3 regions of the Exiguobacterium sp. SH0S2 genome follow, and region 2 is predicted to be linked to each of the others. Evidence: predicted binding sites of a transcription regulator. Region 2 holds the regulator's gene; each other region holds the start of a gene.

Region 1 (3,122 bases), on a different contig from region 2:
GTATCATTTCCGTCTCAAGCATTGGCACGCCACTTTTAGCCGGGGCGCTGTTCAAGCTATTACCGATTTCAGCGTTCTTGTTCAGCTCATCCCTCTTGTTCCTCATCGCCGCCCTGTTCGCCTCACGTCTCACATTCCAAGCGTATGAACATGTCTCCACCGATCAATCGACGTGGGACGACGTCCGCTCCGGTTTCCGCTATTTGAAACGCCAACGCGTGCTATGGACGCTGACGATTCTTGCGGCGTTCCTCAACTTCTTCTTCGTCGCTTCAGAAGTCCTATTCCCGATTGCCGCCTTGCAGCAGATCGGGGTCAGCCCGCTCCAGTTCGGCTTTTTGGAAAGTATGTTCGCAGTCGGATTTTTAGTCGCCTCACTTGCCCACGCGCTGCCGTTCTTTAAGATCAAGTATCGTCTAGCGACGGTCCGCACATCGCTTATCGTCATGGGTTGCCTCTTTATCGGCCCGGCCGTCCCGCTCTATTTCGACTTCTCGGTCACACCCGCCATCGTCTTCCTCACCGGATTCGCTTTGTTGAGCGGTTTCTTCATCATCCGCATCAATATTCCCATCCAACTGTTTTTGCAGACGAACACGGAACCAAGCTACCTCGGTCGTGTCATGGGCGTCCTCGAATCGCTCGCGATGGGGATCACCCCGCTCGGTTTCGTGTCGTTCGGGTTATTGAGCGAATGGATGTCGGTCACGTCACTTTATGCGATTTGCATGGTATGCCTGCTTTCGATCACGCTGTTCGCGATGCATCGCATCCGTCACGATATCGCGGCTGAAAAAGCGACGGTACTGGCTGAAGTCGAAAGCGCGCCGACACATCAATGAACGAAAAAAAGACATCGAACGTTTTTCAGTTCGATGTCTTCTCTGTTGATGGAAGGACTCGTTTCTCTAACAAGAACGGTCCGAACGGGATGACCGAAGCCATGACCGCGAGGACTAACACTTTGAAGCCCCAGTTGAAGCGCCACGCCATGTAAACCGCTGCCGCCACGTAAGCGACGAACAGGAAACCATGGGCCGCACCGACGATGCTGACGGCTAGCGGCATGCCAGCCAAATACTTAAGCGGCATTGCGATCAACAATAAGAGCAGGAATGACATCCCCTCTGTATAACCGAGCCATTTGAATCGAGTTGCGTTCATATCCGTTCTCCTTTTTAATCGATGCTACGTTCATCGTAGCCGATAGAGGTGAAGTTTGTCACAGGAGAACGTTAGAAAGTCGTTAGGCTATTTGACGATTTGGTGAACGATGCGCAATTTTCGTTTCGACGAAGCGGCGGAGGAACAAACCATCGACGCCGATTTTGCCTGCGTTGTAGCCCGCGACGAGAATCAAGACCGATACGATCAACATCGTCGGGTTCGTGCTGACCGTCCCTGACAATAAGAACGCCATGTTCATGACGAGTCCGAAGAAAGCCGCGCTGCGTGTGAGGGCACCAAGCAAGAGACCGAGACCGACCAAGAACTCACCATACGGAATTAAGATATCGAAAAGTGCTGCGTTTGGGATTGCGAAGTTTTCAAGGAATGTTGCCCACCATCCGGCGACCGCCGGGTGATCTCCCGTCGCGAGTGAAGCTGCGTTTTGAAGGTAACCGCCTGATCCGAAGCCGCCCGTGATTTTACCCCATCCGGCTGTGAGCCATTGATAGCCGAGCCAGATCCGTAACACCGTCAAGATGCCGGTTGCGATGTTGTGGTTTTGCCAAAACTTTGTGAACATGATAATTCCTCCTTTTGAATGGTTGAATGATGGCTTATATGTGATTACATTCACAATATATCACCCATGTTCATGTTTTCACATAGCTTGAGACAATAGTTCACGTTTCGGTCATATGTGTGTCACAGGTCAGTCACTTTTTGGAAATTGCACCAAAAAAAGCAACGTCTGCTCGAGACATTGCTTCCACTGATTTAAAGATCAACTTGTTGTGGCGGTTGGCCTTTTTTATTCATCACACGCATCGATTGCGGTGAGATTTTTAAAATGACGAGTTTTGGATCATCCGGGCCGTCGAACCAGCCCTCAAGTTTTTCGTTCCACACTTTTTCTTTCATCGACTCGTCATCAGACACCGACGTCTCTCCTAAAATCTCTAGATACGTGTCGCCGACCCCGTCCCCGTCGTAGCCGATCAAGACGTGCGTATATGGATTGTTCTTCAACTCATCGACTTTATCCGTATCTTTCGAGGTTGCCGTATAGAGTGTCAGACCGTCATGGAAAAACGTCATGTATCGGCTGTGCGGCTTCCCTTTATATACCGTGGCCATCGTTCCGACGTTGCTTGCATCTAGAATTTGTTGTGCCGTTGTTTTAGCATCCATTTTTAAAGCCCCCTTATCATAGTCACTCGTATAATCATTCCCTTGCGGCACTTGATTAAACACGAAGACACGAAAAAACCTGCTCGCCGAAGCGAGCAGGTTATAAAATTCCTTAGAAAGGAAGATTAGATTTTTTCAACGTTAGAAGCTTGTGGGCCACGAGCTCCGTCAGTGATTTCGAAAGTTACTGCTTGGCCTTCTTCAAGTGTCTTGAAGCCGTCGCCTTGGATTGCTGAGAAGTGTACGAATACGTCGTCTCCGCCTTCCATTTCGATGAAGCCGTAACCTTTTTCTGAGTTAAACCATTTTACTTTACCTGTGTTCATAATGAACCCTCCTGAAATAAACGCTGTGCGTTCTAGTAGTGCCTTACTAGAAAAAACTGACCAAAAAAAAGCACAAAACTTGTTGGATTATCTTTCATGAAAAATAATCCCAAGCGATTGTGAATTATGTTTCCAGCTATTCTTAATTAAGCACATATGTAATATACCATGGATAAATGCTTCTGTCTACTAAATACTTCGGTTTGCTAAAAATAATTTCAAAACGGGTACATCACATGTAGTGAACGTTAGGAGGACGACTCATATGATGAATCAAATTGACCGCACGCATATCGCTGCCACCATCGCCCGTCACGCGGCCTGGTCGACAGATGAGCTATTGACGGAGACGCTCGCTTGGCATCAAGCGACGCGACACGACCATTATCCTGACCAATCGAAGTCGTACCGCTCCCACTTGCCGATGACGGAACGAAT
Region 2 (3,122 bases):
GACGAGCGCGTTCTCGAGGATCATCTTCGAGTCGAGGTCCAAGTGGTTCGTCGGCTCATCCAAGACGAGCAAGTTCGGTTGCTCGAGCTTGAGCTTGGCGAGCGTCAGCCGGGCCCGTTCGCCGCCGGATAGTTCTTGGACGCGTTTCATGACGTCGTCCCCGCTGAACAAGAACTGGCCGAGCAGACTGCGGACTTCTTGCTCGCGCATGAGCGGCCAGTCGTTCCAAATCTCGTCGATGACGCGGTTCGCGTCCGACAAGTTCTGTTGTTCCTGGTCGTAGTAGCCGATTTCGACGCCGGTACCGTAGCGGATGTCACCGGTGAGCGGTGGTTGTTGTTTCGTCAACACTTTGAGGAGCGTCGATTTGCCGACTCCGTTCGGGCCGACGAGGGCGACCGACTCGCCGCGTTGCAGTTGGAAACGCAAGTGTTGTGCGATCGGTTCTTCGTAGCCGATGGCGAGGTCGCTGCCGCTCAACACATCGTTCCCGCTTTGGCGTTTGATCGAGAACGACAACACCGCGCTTCGTTCGTCACCGTCCGGCACGTCCATGCGGTCGATCTTCTCGAGCCGCTTGCGGACGCTTTGGGCGCGTTTCGTCGTCGTCGCCCGGGCGATGTTCCGTTGGATGAAGTCTTGCATCTTGGCGATCTCTTCTTGTTGCGACTCGAACTGTTTCTTCTCTTGCTCGTAAAGCGCGGCCTTCTGCTCGAGGAATTTCGTATAGTTCCCGACGAAGCGGCGGCTGCGGTTGCGTGACAGCTCGTAGACGACCGAGACGACGCGGTCGAGGAAGTAACGGTCATGGGAGACGATGAGGACGGCACCTTTATAGCCGCTCAAATATTTCTCGAGCCAGCTGAGCGTCTCGATGTCCAAATGGTTCGTCGGCTCATCCAAGATGAGCAGGTCCGGGCTTTGCAGGAGCATCTTCGCTAAGGCAAGACGTGTCCGCTGTCCCCCTGAGAGCGTATCGATCCGACGTTCGAAGTCGTCCGGGTAAAACCGCATCCCGTGCAAGATCGAGCGGATTGTCGCTTCATACTGATAGCCGCCGCGGTCTTTGAACGTGTGTTGCTCCTCGTCATACGCCGCAAGCAGACGCTCGTAGGCGGCCGGGTCGTTCAAGATCCGCTCCGAGCCCATGTCTTGCTCCATCTGGCGGAGCGTCTTCTCTTGTTCGATCAAGTCGGTGAAGACGGTGAGCATCTCGTTCCACATCGTCTCGTTCGATTCTAATCCTGAGTCTTGGGCGAGATAGCCGATCGTCACGTCTTTTGGCTTCATGATGTCGCCCGAGTCATAGTTGTACTCGCCGGCGATGACTTTTAACAGCGTCGACTTGCCGGCGCCGTTGCGGCCGACGAGGGCGACGCGTTCGCCTTCTTGGATTTCTAGTTTGACATTCTCTAAAATCGGCTCGACGCCGAACGATTTGGATAAGTTGTTGACTTGCAGTAGGATCAAGTGAAAAAACCCCTTTCTCTCTGTTTAGTATACTTTATTTCTTCCCCTTTTCAGGTATATTCATTGAGTGCTTATGTGAATTCGTTTACAATCAAGGTGTATGAAATCAGATTCGTTTGAAACGCGTCGTAAAAAGGAGGCTCTTTCCGTTGAGTCAAAACGAACCAAAGATTCCGCAAGCGACAGCCAAACGGTTGCCACTATACTATCGGTTTATCCAAAGCCTACATTCGTCAGGGAAACAGCGTGTCTCTTCTGCTGAACTGAGCGAGGCGGTCAAGGTCGATTCGGCAACGATTCGCCGTGACTTCTCATACTTCGGTGCGCTCGGTAAAAAGGGATATGGCTATAACGTACAGTATCTGTTAGAATTTTTCCGTAAGACGCTGAATCAAGACGAGATCACGAACGTCGCCTTGGTCGGGGTCGGTCATCTCGGGACAGCGTTCGTCAACTATAACTTCCTTAAAAACAATAACACACATATCGTCGTCGGGTTCGACGCAGACGAGACAAAAGTCGGCACGACGATGTCAGGTGTCCCGATTCATCACGTCGATGAGATGGAACAGATTATGAAGCAAAACAAAATCGATGTCGCCATCCTCACGGTCCCGTCTGCCTACGCGCAACCGGTCGCCGATGATTTGGTCCGCTATGGCGTTCGAGGGATCTTGAACTTCACGCCGGCGCGATTGACTGTACCGGACACGGTCCGCGTCCATCATATCGACTTGTCGATCGAACTCCAGTCGCTCATTTACTTTATGCAACACTATCCATCCGCTGAGGGGGTCCATCAATAATGGAATTTCTACAATCATCACTCGTCGTCGGTATCCCAGGTGGCGTCAGTATTTTCGTCATCGCCATCATCGCGCTCATCCTCTTCGGGCCGAAGAAATTGCCAGAGTTCGGCCGGGCAGCGGGGCAGACGCTCCGTGAGTTCAAAAATGCCACGAACGGTATGATGAAAGAGCACGATGAGACCGACAAGAAAGAAATTGAGAAGAAAGAGCAGTAAGCCATGAGCCATCAACCTGATCAAGAACGGGCACTGTCCGATCACTTGACAGAGCTGCGGAGACGACTGATGCTGTCGGCATTTGTCGTCTTTGCCTTCTTTCTGATCGCTTTGCCGAGTGTCAAATACGTGCTCGCCTATCTGCAGGCGGACCTCGTCGAACGAGGGCTCGAGCTGAACGCCTTTGGGGTCGCGGACCCGCTCATGATTTACTTGAACTTGGCGCTCGTCATCGGGCTCGTCGCATCGGGTCCATTTCTACTGTATCAACTGTGGGCGTTCGTCGCACCTGGTCTGCATCCGAATGAACGAAAATGGACGCTCGCCTATATCCCGGTCATCTTTATCTTGTTCCTCATCGGTCTCGCATTCGCCTACTATTGGTTGTTCCCGCTCGTCCTCGATATCTCGACGGACCTCGGGCAAGACCTCGGTCTGACGCAAATCATCGGGGCGACGAACTATTTCACGTTCCTGTTGCAACTGACGATCCCGTTTGGACTGTTGTTCCAACTTCCGGTCGTGACGATGTTCTTGACGCGCATCGGTGTCGTGACGCCGTACTTCCTCTCAAAAATTCGGAAGTACGCCTACTTCGCCTTGTTCGTAATCGCGGCATTCATCACGC
Region 3 (3,122 bases), on a different contig from region 2:
ATGCGCCTCGTGCTCGATCGGACGGACGGTTCGCTCCAAATCATGAAAGAACCGGTCGAGGAAGTCGTCGTATTCCGCAAACCAGAAGAGCGGGACGAGGAAAACGTCTGCCGCAGTTGTGGGATGGAACATTCGACGTTCAAGTCGGCACTCGAATGCTGCGCCTACTTGGATTAAGTTTGCAACATCTGTTATATAACAATTTAATTAAAACAAAACTAATATAATACAGGAGGAATAACAATGAATGAACAACGCATGCAACTCGAGAAGGTTTTTCAGTCGGAACGGTTTGACGGGGTCGAGCGTCCGTACGGAGTCGACGACGTCATGAAGCTTCGTGGATCGGTCTTGATCGAACATACGCTCGCGACGAAAGGGTCGGAACGTCTGTGGGACCTGCTCCACAAACGGGATTACGTCCACGCGCTCGGGGCGCTCACCGGAAATCAGGCGATCCAACAAGTGAAGGCGGGGCTTGAGGCCATCTACTTAAGCGGCTGGCAAGTCGCCGCTGATGCGAACTTATCAGGGCATATGTATCCGGACCAAAGCCTGTACCCGGCCAACTCGGTACCGAGCGTCGTCAAGCGAATCAATCAGGCGCTGCAACGGGCCGATCAGATTCAAACGGCGGAAGGGAAAGGGGATACGCACTGGTTCGCGCCGATCGTCGCCGATATGGAAGCTGGGTTCGGCGGTGTGCTCAACGTCTTCGAGCTGACGAAAGCGATGATCGAGTCTGGTGCGGCCGGTGTCCACTTAGAAGACCAGCTGTCTTCGGAGAAAAAGTGTGGTCACCTCGGCGGTAAAGTATTGCTCCCGACGCAAACGGCTGTGAAAAACTTGATCGCGGCGCGCCTAGCAGCAGACGTCATGGGCGTATCGACGATTATCGTCGCCCGGACGGACGCGCATGCGGCCAACTTGATCACAAGTGACATCGACCCGATTGACCATCCGTTCATCGTCGGCGACCGGACGCCGGAAGGCTTCTACCGGACCGAGGCCGGCATCGAGCAGGCGATCGCCCGCGGTCTCGCCTATGCTCCTTACGCCGATCTCGTCTGGTGCGAGACATCGGAACCGGACTTGCAAGAAGCACGCCAGTTCGCGGACGCAATCCATGCGAAGTATCCTGGAAAAATGCTCGCCTACAACTGTTCGCCTTCGTTCAACTGGAAGAAGAAGCTGTCTGACGACGAGATCGCGACGTTCCAACAAGAGATTGGGGCGATGGGCTACAAGTTCCAATTCGTCACACTCGCCGGGTTCCATTCGCTCAACTTCGGCATGTTCGAGCTCGCCCGCGGCTATAAAGATCGTGGGATGGCAGCATATTCTGAGTTACAACAAGCCGAATTTGCGGCCGAACAACACGGCTACACGGCGACGCGCCATCAGCGTGAAGTCGGCACCGGCTACTTCGATGAAGTCTCACTCGTCATCTCGAGCGGACAGTCGTCGACGACCGCGCTCGCTGGATCGACCGAGGCGGAACAGTTTGAAACGCCATCACATTGACGAACGCCCCTTGAAAAAGGGGCTTTTTTTGTGTGTCTAAATATGGAACGAGGCGATTTTAGTTGCTTAAATGTGACGTATTTCACATTTTTAAAGTTGAACGCTTGCTACGCTGAACATGTCAAAACGAACATGGAGGTTATGACAGATGACACAAACATTCACGAGCGACACGCACGTATCTGAAATCGTCAAGCAATGCCCGCAAGCAGCAGACATTTTTAAACGGAATCGAATCGATTTTTGTTGCGGAGGCAATCGACCGCTCGCTGAAGCGACAGACAAGTCGAAACGATCGACGGAAGATATTTTAGAAGAAGTCAACGCGCTCTATCGACGCAAACAGGAGATGAACGAAACGAGCATCGATTGGGATGCAGCTTCGTCTTCGGAATTGATTGAGCATATTATTTATAAGCATCACCAATTTTTGACGGATGAATTGCCACAGCTCACACCATATGTGACGAAAGTATTCCGCGTGCATGGACAAAACCATCCACACCTTGGACGCATCCATCAGTTGTTCAATCAATTGAAAGTGGAGCTTGAACAGCATATCGTCAAAGAAGAGATGGAAGACTTCCCGATGTTGCTTCGACATGAGTCGGCACCGACGGCTGAGACGGAACGTGAGATTATGACCATTTTAGAAGCGCTCGAGTCGGAACATGCAGCGGCCGGTGACATTTTGAAAGAACTTCGTCACATTACGAACGACTATACGCCGCCTGAAGGTGCGTGTGGGACGTATCGACTCGTCTACCAACGTCTAGAGGCACTAGAATCAGATACGTTCGAACACATTCACCTTGAGAACAATGTTTTGTTCCCGCGTGCACGTACGCTTGTCTGACAGATACAATTTACACCTCCATCACGTGGAGGTGTATTTTTGTGACATTTGATACAGAAGGAACGCGAGTCAATCGCTACGATAAAGGAGAAGCAAAGGAGTGATCAATCATGAAGCGGGTGAGTGGAGTCATCGTCGGGGTAGCGGTCGTCCTGTTATTGAGTCAAATCTGGTCAAGTCCTTCTGGCGCCCATGACGAGACCGTGACGATTTTAGCGGCGGCGAGTTTAGGACCAGTCCTAGAGCATGTGGAACGACAACTTGAAGCCGAACTCGGCGACGTCGACATCCGCGTCGTCACGAACGGGAGTGGCGCCTTACGATCCCAAATCAATCACGGGTCTCCGGCTGACATCTTTTTAGCCGCTAGTGAGGAGGATGTCGACAAGTTGCAGGTGCCCGTGTTAGACCGGGATGCGTTCTTGAAAAACGAGTTGTGGTTTGTGACCCCAAAGGGAAAAAGTTGCACGAGTGAGTGGCAGGAATTGGAGTTGTGCGCCCGAATCGTCATTGGAGACCCGGTGAACGTTCCGGCAGGCCGTTATGCGAAAACGGCGTTGGATGAAGCGGAAGTATGGGGACAGGTGAAATCTCGGATTATCTTTGCCCAAAACGTGAGACAAGTGCTTACGCTCGTCGAGCAAGGGGATGCGAATGGGGGATTCGTGTATAAAACAGAGCTGACAGAAGGTGTCGCAGCGATTCAAGCCGTCTCGCTTGAAGCGACCGGCATCATCTCCTA

What was found. Region 2 encodes Rex, which represses fermentation and respiration genes when NADH is low (regulators of the CRP and FNR family bind a similar motif). Its sites were predicted from a motif close to TTGTGAAATATTTCACAA; they were not measured.
Region 1: the regulator Rex is predicted to act here: its motif matches at 1,789-1,806, upstream of EVJ21_RS11560 (DoxX family membrane protein).
Region 3: the regulator Rex is predicted to act here: its motif matches at 1,595-1,612, upstream of ric (iron-sulfur cluster repair di-iron protein).

What each region holds. Positions count from the first base shown of each region.
Region 1 is NZ_SJVB01000004.1:206,401-209,522, reverse strand. It holds gene EVJ21_RS11570 (MFS transporter) at 1-842, shown strand, start outside; gene EVJ21_RS11565 (DUF3817 domain-containing protein) at 868-1,164, opposite strand; gene EVJ21_RS11560 (DoxX family membrane protein) at 1,247-1,750, opposite strand; gene EVJ21_RS11555 (pyridoxamine 5'-phosphate oxidase family protein) at 1,945-2,358, opposite strand; gene EVJ21_RS11550 (cold-shock protein) at 2,484-2,684, opposite strand; gene EVJ21_RS11545 (glycoside hydrolase family 55 protein) at 2,950-3,122, shown strand, end outside.
Region 2 is NZ_SJVB01000006.1:9,632-12,753, forward strand. It holds gene EVJ21_RS13385 (ABC-F family ATP-binding cassette domain-containing protein) at 1-1,470, opposite strand, end outside; gene EVJ21_RS13390 (redox-sensing transcriptional repressor Rex) at 1,620-2,276, shown strand; gene EVJ21_RS13395 (twin-arginine translocase TatA/TatE family subunit) at 2,276-2,494, shown strand; gene tatC (twin-arginine translocase subunit TatC) at 2,498-3,122, shown strand, end outside.
Region 3 is NZ_SJVB01000004.1:162,064-165,185, forward strand. It holds gene EVJ21_RS11305 (hypothetical protein) at 1-177, shown strand, start outside; gene aceA (isocitrate lyase) at 244-1,524, shown strand; gene ric (iron-sulfur cluster repair di-iron protein) at 1,673-2,380, shown strand; gene modA (molybdate ABC transporter substrate-binding protein) at 2,491-3,122, shown strand, end outside.